DNA from 2 places in the Streptomyces sp. NPDC045955 genome. Region 1 is predicted to be linked to the other one. Evidence: riboswitches for the same ligand, from Rfam matches in the RefSeq annotation. Region 1 holds a riboswitch; the other holds the start of a gene.
The links. Region 1 has a riboswitch for glycine ahead of gcvT (glycine cleavage system aminomethyltransferase GcvT). Riboswitches for the same ligand answer to the same signal wherever they lie in the genome.
Positions count from the first base shown of each region.

Region 2: linked by a shared signal. The riboswitch ahead of gcvP (aminomethyl-transferring glycine dehydrogenase) and the one ahead of gcvT (glycine cleavage system aminomethyltransferase GcvT) in region 1 are both predicted to bind glycine.

Region 1 covers NZ_JBWKKY010000010.1:298,660-303,796, reverse strand. The annotation lists gene glyA (serine hydroxymethyltransferase) at 1-825, opposite strand, end outside; gene gcvH (glycine cleavage system protein GcvH) at 840-1,217, opposite strand; gene gcvT (glycine cleavage system aminomethyltransferase GcvT) at 1,316-2,434, opposite strand; glycine riboswitch at 2,473-2,594, opposite strand; glycine riboswitch at 2,595-2,694, opposite strand; gene AC07F0_RS22805 (AAA family ATPase) at 2,877-3,545, shown strand; gene AC07F0_RS22800 (enhanced serine sensitivity protein SseB) at 3,613-4,401, shown strand; gene AC07F0_RS22795 (enhanced serine sensitivity protein SseB C-terminal domain-containing protein) at 4,564-5,137, shown strand, end outside.
Region 2 covers NZ_JBWKKY010000024.1:8,527-13,663, forward strand. The annotation lists gene AC07F0_RS33985 (MerR family transcriptional regulator) at 1-575, shown strand, start outside; gene AC07F0_RS33990 (DNA polymerase IV) at 709-2,115, shown strand; gene AC07F0_RS33995 (PRC-barrel domain-containing protein) at 2,132-2,506, opposite strand; glycine riboswitch at 2,620-2,715, shown strand; gene gcvP (aminomethyl-transferring glycine dehydrogenase) at 2,893-5,137, shown strand, end outside.

The DNA.
Region 1 (5,137 bases):
GACCTTGAAGGCGACCGCCTTGGCCGCGATCACATGCTCCAGCGGACCGCCCTGCTGACCGGGGAAGACAGCGGAGTTGATCTTCTTGGCCAGTTCGGCCGTGGAGAGGATCACACCGCCGCGCGGGCCGCCCAGCGTCTTGTGGGTGGTCGTGGTCACCACGTGCGCGTGCGGCACGGGGTTCGGGTGCAGCCCCGCCGCGACGAGCCCGGCGAAGTGCGCCATGTCGACCATCAGGTACGCGCCGACCTCGTCCGCGATCCGGCGGAACGCGGCGAAGTCCAGCTGCCGTGGGTAGGCCGACCAGCCCGCGACGATCAGCTTCGGCTTCGACTCCTTGGCCAGCCGCTCGACCTCGGCCATGTCGACCCGGCCGTCGTCGCCCACGTGGTAGGCGACGACGTCGTAGAGCTTGCCGGAGAAGTTGATCTTCATGCCGTGGGTCAGGTGCCCGCCGTGCGCGAGGTTCAGACCCATGATGGTGTCGCCCGGCTTGAGCAGCGCGAACATCGCGGCGGCGTTGGCCTGGGCGCCCGAGTGCGGCTGCACGTTGGCGTGCTCGGCGCCGAACAGCTCCTTGACCCGGTCGATCGCGATCTGCTCGACCACGTCGACGTGCTCGCAGCCGCCGTAGTAGCGGCGGCCCGGGTAGCCCTCGGCGTACTTGTTGGTGAGGACCGAGCCCTGCGCCTCCATGACCGCGACCGGGGCGAAGTTCTCCGAGGCGATCATCTCGAGCGTGGACTGCTGCCGGTGCAGCTCGGCGTCGACCGCGGCGGCCACGGCCGGGTCGAGCTCGTGCAGGGGTGTGTTCAGGACGGACATACGGCTACGACTCCTCAGCCGGCGGAGAACGCGGTGTACTCGTCGGCGGAGAGCAGGTCACCCGGCTCCTCGGCGACCCGCACCTTGAACAGCCAGCCGCCCTCGAAGGGGGCCGAGTTCACCAGCGACGGGTCGTTCACGACGTCCTCGTTGACCTCGGTGACCTCACCGGAGACGGGGGAGTAGAGGTCGGACACCGACTTGGTCGACTCCAGTTCGCCGCAGGTCTCGCCCGCGGACACCGTGTCGCCGACCTCGGGGAGCTGGACGAAGACCACGTCGCCGAGCGCGTTGGCCGCGTGCTCCGTGATGCCGACCGTCGAGACGCCGTCCTCGGCGGCCGACAGCCACTCGTGCTCCTTGCTGTAACGCAGCTGCTGGGGGTTGCTCATGGCCTGGATTCTCCTGTACGCGCGGGAGTGCTGATGAAGGGACTGCTGGTGAGCGCCGTGATGTGCCGGGACCGCTGGTGCGGCCCGACGGCCAGTGTCTACTTCTGGCGCTTGTAGAACGGCAGCGCCACGACCTCGTACGGCTCGTGACTGCCCCGGATGTCCACGCCCACGCCGGTCGTGCCGGGCGCGGCGTGCGCGGGGTCCACGTACGCCATCGCGATCGGCTTGCCGAGCGTGGGGGAGGGAGCGCCGGAGGTGACCTCGCCGATCACCTCGCCGCCGGCGACGACCGCGTACCCGGCGCGCGGGACCCGGCGGCCCTCGGCGACGAGCCCGACCAGGACGCGCGGCGGGTTCTGCTCGGCGCGGGCGGCGGCCTCCCGCAGGGCCTCGCGCCCCACGAAGTCGCCCTCCTTCTCGAACTTCACCACCCGGCCGAGCCCGGCGTCGAAGGGCGTCAGCGAGGTGCTCAGCTCGTGCCCGTACAGCGGCATGCCCGCCTCCAGGCGCAGCGTGTCGCGGCAGGACAGCCCGCACGGGACCAGCCCGGCGCCCTCGCCGGCCTTGGTCAGGGCCTGCCACAGCTCGACCGCGTGCTCCGGCTTCACGAACAGCTCGAAGCCGTCCTCGCCCGTGTAGCCGGTCCGGGCGATCAGGGCCGGGACCCCGGCGACCGTGCCGGGCAGGCCGGCGTAGTACTTCAGCCCGTCGAGGTCGGCGTCGGTGAGGGACTTCAGGATCCCGGGGGACTGCGGGCCCTGGACGGCGATCAGCGCGTAGGCGTCCCGGTCGTCGCGCACCTCGGCGTCGAAACCGGCGGCGCGCTCGGTCAGCGCGTCCAGCACCACCTGGGCGTTGGAGGCGTTGGCGACGACCATGTACTCGGTCTCGCCCAGCCGGTAGACGATCAGGTCGTCGAGGATGCCGCCGTCGGTCCGGCAGATCATGGTGTAGCGGGCGCGGCCGGGCTTGACGCCGCCGATGTTGCCCACCAGGGCGTAGTCGAGGAGGGCGGCGGCCTGCGGGCCGGTGACGGTGATCTCCCCCATGTGGGAGAGGTCGAAGAGCCCGGCCTTCGTGCGCACGGCGGTGTGCTCGTCGCGCTCGGAGCCGTAGCGCAGGGGCATGTCCCAGCCGGCGAAGTCGGTCATCGTCGCGCCGAGCGAACGATGCAGGGCATCGAGCGCGGTGTGGCGCAGTGGCGTACTGCTCATCGGTCGGTCGTCTCCAAGGGCATGACGGGCGAGGTCGTTCCTCCCCATCTGTCATCGGAACCTGAGAGGTTCGCCATGACCACGGGGGACACGGCTTGCACCTTGGGTGGAGCCAAGCCCGCCGCCTCGGCGACAGGGATGGCCCGCTTTTCAGATGTGCCTCGCCCGCGCGGTAACGGGGCCTGAGAGATTCAAGGGAGGGACTTGCTCCTTCGGCGCCCCAGCGTCAGCGGTGCTGGGAACTCTCCCGCGCGGATTCAAACGGCCGGTATGCAGTTGGCGCGCACATCATTGCACGCATCGTCGCGGGGTGGCAGGGCACCACCCTGTAGCAGGGCTGTTGCGGGAAGAGGACTAAAACCAGAGACATCGGGCATTACCTTCTCTTTACACTCGGCGGGGATGGGACTGAAGTACCTGGCCCCAGGGGAGGACGATCACGGTGAACAGGACCACCGCGTACGCCACGACATCGGGCGTCGCGCTGCCCGAGCAGCCGGCCGCTCCGGCACGGGCGGTCTGCGGCCCGCTGCCGGTGCCGGTCGTCCGCGATCTGCGCGAGCGCGAAGGCCGTGGCCCGCACGCGCTGCTCTTCGGCCCCCGCGACCTCGTCGTGGTCACGGGCCTGCCCGGCAGCGGCAAGTCCACGCTGATGCGGCGCACCGTGCCGGGCCGGCGCATCGACTCCCAGGACGCCCGCGACCGCTGGGACGGCCGCATGCCGCGCTTCCTGCCGTACGGGGTCTACCGTCCGCTCGTCCGCCTCGCCCACTACGCCGGGCTGCGACGCGCCCTGCGCACCGGCGAGGGCGTCGTCGTGCACGACTGCGGCACCCAGGCCTGGGTCCGCCGCTGGCTGGCCCGCGAGGCCCGCCGCCGGGGCGGCACCCTGCATCTGCTCATGCTCGACGTCACCCCCGAGGAGGCCCTGGCCGGTCAGCGCGACCGGGGCCGCGGTGTCTCGCGGTACGCGTTCCTGCGCCACCGTGCGGCGGCCAACCGTCTGCTGCGCTCCGTGGAGCGGGGCGAACTGCCCGCGGGCTGCGGCTCGGCGATCCTCCTCGACCGGGACGCGGCGGGCACCCTGCGCCGGATCGGCTTCACGGGCTGACCACCGGCGGCCGGGGAGCCGCTAGCCTTTTGCGTCACAGCAGTGGTTCCAGGCAGGCGGTAGGCAGATGGACTTCCCGGCGGACTTCTCCGCGGACTTCCCGGCGCACACGCAGACTCACCCGCACGGCGGATGGCCCGGCAACGAACTGGAGGAGGTGCTCTCGGCCTCCCTCGGGGCCGGACCGTCGGCCGGCGGGCGGATCGTCGAGGTGCTCGGCCGGAGTTTCGTCTGGGTCCCCCTGCCCAGCGGCGGCGGCCCGCAGAGCGGTCCCCTCGATCTGCCCGGCATCGAGATCGAGGGCCAGGCGTACGTCCCGGTGTTCAGCTCCGAGGAGCAGTTCCGCCAGGTCGTCGGCTCCCACATGTCGTACACGATCGCCCCCGCCGTGGAGTTCGCCCGCGGCCTGCCCCCGCACGCCGGGATAGCCGTCAACCCGGGCGGTGTCGTCGGCATACCGCTCCCGCCGCCTGCGGTGGCCGAGCTCTGCCGGGCCGGCCGGACCCCGTTGGACGGCCCCGCGAGCGGCGGCCGGGTCCGCCTCTTCGAGCCCGACTGGCAGGACGACCCTGTGGACTTCCTCGCCGCCGCCTCCGCCGAGTTCGAGGCCATCGGCGTCGTCCTCACCGCCCGCCGCTGCCTCGCCGCGATCGAGACCGCCGACCCGGTGATGTTCGTGGGCGTCGAGCTCTCCCAGTGGGAAGGCGACCTGCGGGCCCTCCCGCTGGAGGCCCTGTCCCGAGCCGTGACCCGGTGCCCGGCCCCGTGGCAGGTCAACCTGGTCCTCCTGGACGTGGCGGAGGACCCGGTGGGCACCTGGATGAGGGACAGGATCCGGCCCTTCTACCAGCGGTAGGACAGCCGACCAAGGGGCGCGGGGCAGTGACATAATGCGGCTCCGCCGCGTGGGAGCGACGAGCCACACACGACCCGCGCCCGCAAACCGGCACCAATCCCCGAGCCCCGGACGGGCTTAAGCTAGGTCACGGTCGAGGCGTTGTACGAAGGGGCGGTAAAGGTGAGCGCGAGCGGCACGGCCGCGGCCGGACAGGTCGAGCACATGCTGCGCCAGGTCACGCCCGGGCGTTACGACGCCTATGAGGCACTCCTGCGCGCGCTCGCGACCCCGCACTCCGGCCAGATCTGGATGCTCCTCTGGCACGGCCAGGCGGGCTCCCCGGACGCCCAGTACGGGAACATGGAGGTCGACGGCTACGGCTACGCCCCCTGTGTGACCTCCGCCCAGGAGCTCTCGGCGAGCGGCTGGAACCGCAGTTATGAGGTGGTCGACGGAGTCGACGTCGCCCGCGCCCTCTACCCCGACCACTACGGCCTCTGGCTCAACCCGCACGCGCCGGGCGGCGGCGTCGGCATCCCCTGGCTCGACCTGCGGCGGATCGCCACGGGCCTGGACCGCCAGCCCGCCGGCCCGCTGCGGCTGTCCGAACCGGCCATCGAGCTGCCGCAGTTCTACGCCCTGCTCGCGCAGAACGCCCACCGCACCCCGGCCGTCCGCTCGCTGCGCCGGGCCTGGGTGCAGCCCGCGCTGGGCGCGCCGTACCTCGCCATCGGACTGGATGTGTACGACACCT
Region 2 (5,137 bases), on a different contig from region 1:
CCCAGCCCGGAGGGATGGCTGATCACGTTCCGCAGCGACCGACGGCTGTGCCGAGCAGCGGAGGGACGACGTCCATGGCGTCCGAGCAGATCGGCTATCGCGGCCCCACGGCCTGCGCGGCCGCCGGTATCACCTACCGGCAGCTGGACTACTGGGCCCGCACCGGCCTCGTCGAGCCGAGTGTGCGCCCCGCCTACGGGTCGGGGACGCAGCGGCTGTACAGCTTCCGGGACGTCGTCGTCCTGAAGATCGTCAAGCGGTTCCTCGACACCGGGGTCTCGCTCCAGAACATCCGCACGGCCGTCCAGCACCTCAGAGAACGCGGTTTCCGCGATCTGGAGCGGATGACGCTGATGAGTGACGGGGCGACGGTCTACGAGTGCACCTCGCCGGACGAGGTCCACGCGCTGCTCCAGGGAGGCCAGGGCGTCTTCGGGATCGCCGTGGGCGTGGTGTGGCGGGATGTCGAGAGCGCGCTGTCCCAGCTGCACGGGGAGCGGATCGACACCGGCGAGACCCTGGTCGGGCCCAACCCGGCGGACGAGCTGGCGCGGCGGCGGAACCGGGCCGTCTGAACCGTCCGGCAGTGCGGTGCCCCCCTGGCCGTTGCAGGCGGGACGTTTCCGCGCCGGGCTGCAAGCGGTTCCTCCCGGGGGTGTCAGGGCGGTTGCGGGGGCGTTGTCAGTGGCGTAGGGCAGCATCGGAGATGTGAGAACCGCGCCCACGATCCTGCACCTCGACATGGATGCCTTCTTCGCCTCGGTGGAGCAGGCGTCCAAGCCGAGCCTGCGCGGGAAGGCCGTCGTCGTGGGTGGGCTCGGGCCCCGGGGCGTGGTGGCCACGGCGTCGTACGAGGCGAGGGCCTTCGGTGTGCATTCGGCGATGCCGATGGGGCAGGCCCGGCGGCTGGCGCCCAACGCCGCCTATCTCGTGCCGCGCTTCGGGTTCTACAAGGCGATCAGCGAGCGGGTGATGGAGTTGCTGCGGGCGCTGTCACCGCTGGTGGAGCCGCTGAGCCTGGACGAGGCGTTCGTGGACCTGGAAGCCGGGGGAGCGGCCTGGGACGAGCAGTCCGCGCGGCTGGTCGGGGGGCAGCTGCGCGCGGACATACGGGCCGCCACCGGACTCACGGGATCGGTGGGGCTCGCCGCCTCCAAGATGCTCGCGAAGATTGCCTCGGAGCAGGCCAAGCCGGACGGGCTGGTGGTGATCGAGCCGGGCACCGAGCGGGCGATGCTCGGGCCGATGTCGGTGCGGACGCTGCCGGGGGTCGGGCCGGCGACGGGCGACCATCTGCGGCGGGCCGGGATCACCACGATCGAGGAGATCGTCGAGGCGGGCGAGGACGAGATGGTCCGGCTGCTGGGAAAGTCGCACGGGCACGGCCTGTACGCCATGGCGCTCGCGCGGGACGACCGGCCCGTGGTGGCGGAGCGGGAGACGAAGTCGGTGTCGGTCGAGGACACGTACGACGTGGACATCCACGACCGGGTGCGGGTCGGTCTCGAGGTGCAGCGACTGGCCGACCGGTGCGTGCGGCGGCTGCGTGGGGCCGGGCTGTCCGGGCGGACGATCGTGCTGAAGGTGCGGCGGTACGACTTCTCGACGCTCACCCGGTCCGAGACGCTGCGCGGGCCGACGGACGATCCCGGGGTGATCCGCGAGGCGGCGGCCCGGCTGCTCGACTCGGTCGACACGACGGGCGGTGTGCGGCTGCTCGGGGTGGGCGTCAGCGGGCTCGCCGACTACACACAGGAGGATCTCTTCGCGCAGGCGGCGGGGGAGCGGCCGGGGGCGGAGGCGCCCCTCGAGGAGGACGCCAAGGTGCCGGCCGAGGAGCAGCCGGCGCTCGCCGAGCGGCGGTGGCCCGCCGGGCACGACGTACGGCACGCCCTGTTCGGGCACGGATGGGTGCAGGGCAGCGGTCTGGGGCGGGTCACTGTGCGGTTCGAGACGCCCGGCTCTCAGCCCGGGCGGGTGCGGACGTTCCGGGTCGACGATCCGGACCTGGAGCCCGCGGATCCGTTGCCGCTGGTGTTAGCGACTCCCGGGGAGAGCGGCGGTGGGCCAGTGGGCGGGGCCGGGACCGTGGGGGTGCGGTCAGCTGTCCCCTAGACGGCCGGCCGGGGCTTCAGGCCGTCTCGTCCCTGCCCGCCAGCTTGCCGAAGTCGTGGTCGGGCAGCGGGGGAGGCGCGGCGACGTGGAGGCCGTAGTGGTGATAGAGCTGGAGTTCCTGTTCGGGGGAGAGATGGCGGCCCACGCCGAAGTCGGGGGCGTCCTTGATCAGGGCGCGGTCGAAGGGCACGTGGAGGGCGCCGTCGATCAGTTCACTGGGTTCGAGGGGGACGAAAGCGTCCCTGCTGAACAGGCCGGTCCGTATGGCCGCCCACTCCGGCTCGCCGGTGGCGTCGTCGAGGTAGACCTCGTCGATCGTGCCGATCCTGGTTCCCTTGCGGTCGAACGCCTTGCGGCCGATCAGATTGCGCGGATCGATATCGGTTCGCACGGGCCCTCCACATGGTCGCAACTCATCCGTAGGCACTACAAAACGGCACAATCGGAGAGGTGGCCACTCGAAGGTTCGTGCGTGGACCGCGCTGGTACGCTGGCAGCGGCTGCTGACCCCGTGCGGGAGAGTCCTCCAGACACCATCGGAGGCGCCGAAGGAGCAAATCCTCCCCGGAATCTCTCAGGCACACGTACCGCACGGACGAGGTCACTCTGGAAAGCAGGGCGGGTGTCGACGGCTTCCGCTCTCACCGACGGTGAAAACCGGAGGCCTTCGGGCGATCCGGTGAAGCTCTCAGGTTGAGATGACAGAGGGGGAGGCCGTTCGGGTACCCGTGCCGTGGTGCCCCCCGAAGGTCGTGTCAGACCAGGAGGCCTCCGCAAATGACCGCCCATCGCATCCCGCTCTCCGAACTCGAAGAGGCAGTTCCGTTCGAGCAGCGTCACATCGGCCCCGACCACGAGGCCCGCGCCAAGATGCTCGCGCAGGTCGGCTACGGCTCGCTGGACGAGCTCACGGCCGCCGCGGTCCCGGCCGTGATCAGGAGCGCCGAGGCGCTGGACCTGCCGGGCGCCCGCAGCGAGGCCGAGGTGATCGCCGAGCTGCGCTCCCTCGCCGACCGCAACCAGGTCCTCGGCTCCATGATCGGACTCGGGTACTACGGCACGTTCACGCCGCCGGTCATCATGCGCAACGTCATGGAGAACCCGGCCTGGTACACGGCCTATACGCCGTACCAGCCGGAGATCTCGCAGGGGCGGCTCGAGGCGCTGCTCAACTTCCAGACCATGGTCGCCGACCTCACCGGACTGCCCACCTCCGGTGCCTCGCTGCTGGACGAGGGCACCGCGGCCGCCGAGGCCATGGCGCTGTCGCGGCGTCTCGGCAAGAACAAGAAGGGTCTCTTCCTGGTCGACGCGGACGCGCTGCCGCAGACCGTCGCCGTGATCCGGACCCGGGCCGAGCCGACCGGCGTCGAGGTCGTCGTCGCCGACCTCGGGGAGGGCATCCCCGCCGAGATCGCCGAGCGCGAGATCAACGGCGTGCTGATCCAGTACCCGGGCGCCTCCGGAGCCGTACGCGACATCAAGCCGGTCATCGACCAGGCCCACGAACTCGGGGCGCTCGTCACCGTCGCCGCCGATCTGCTGGCGCTGACGCTGCTGAAGTCGCCCGGTGAACTCGGCGCGGACATCGCCGTCGGGACGACGCAGCGCTTCGGTGTGCCGATGGGCTTCGGCGGTCCGCACGCCGGTTACATGGCGGTCAAGGACAAGATGGCGCGCAGCCTGCCCGGACGGCTCGTCGGCGTGTCCGTGGACGCCGACGGGAACAAGGCCTACCGGCTGGCACTCCAGACCCGTGAGCAGCACATCCGCCGCGAGAAGGCCACCAGCAACATCTGCACCGCACAGGTCCTGCTCGCCGTCATGGCCGGCATGTACGCCGTCTACCACGGGCCGGAGGGCCTCAAGGGCATCGCGCGGCGCACCCACCGGTACGCCACGGTTCTCGCCGCCGGGCTCGCGAACGGCGGGGTCGAGGTCGTGCACGGCTCCTACTTCGACACCGTGACCGTACGCGTCGCCGGCCGGGCCGCCGAGGTCGTGGCCGCCGCGCGGGAGAACGGCGTCAACCTCCGTCTCGTCGACGCCGACCACGTCTCGATCGCCTGCGACGAGACCACGACCCGGGCCCAGCTGCGTGCCGTGTGGGCCGCCTTCGGGGTCGAGGGGGTCATCGAGGCGCTGGACGCGACCACGGAAGAGGGGCTTCCGGACGCTCTGCTGCGGACCGACGAGTACCTGACGCACCCCGTCTTCCACCAGCACCGCTCCGAGACGGCCATGCTGCGCTACCTGCGCCGGCTGGCCGACCGCGACTACGCGCTGGACCGGGGCATGATCCCGCTGGGCTCCTGCACCATGAAGCTCAACGCGACCACGGAGATGGAGCCGGTCACCTGGCCCGAGTTCGGGCAACTGCACCCCTTCGCGCCCGTCGAGCAGGCCGGGGGTTACCTCACGCTCATCCGTGAGCTGGAGGACCGTCTGGCGGAGGTCACCGGGTACGACAAGGTGTCCCTCCAGCCCAACGCCGGGTCGCAGGGAGAGCTGGCCGGTCTGCTCGCCGTACGCGGGTACCACCGGGCCAACGGGGACGAGCAGCGCACGGTGTGCCTGATCCCGTCGTCCGCGCACGGGACCAACGCCGCGAGCGCGGTGATGGCGGGCATGAAGGTCGTCGTCGTGAAGACCGCCGACGACGGCGAGATCGACGTCGAGGACCTGCGGGCCAAGATCGAGCAGTACCGCGACGAGCTGTCGGTGCTGATGATCACGTACCCGTCCACGCACGGTGTGTTCGAGGAGCACGTCTCCGAGATCTGCGCCCAGGTGCACGAGGCGGGCGGCCAGGTCTACGTCGACGGCGCCAACCTCAACGCGCTCGTGGGACTCGCCAAGCCGGGGCACTTCGGCGGTGACGTCTCGCACCTGAACCTGCACAAGACCTTCTGCATCCCGCACGGCGGCGGCGGCCCGGGCGTCGGTCCGGTGGCGGTGCGTGAGCACCTCGCGCCGTACCTGCCGAACCACCCGCTCCAGCCCGAGGCGGGCCCGGAGACGG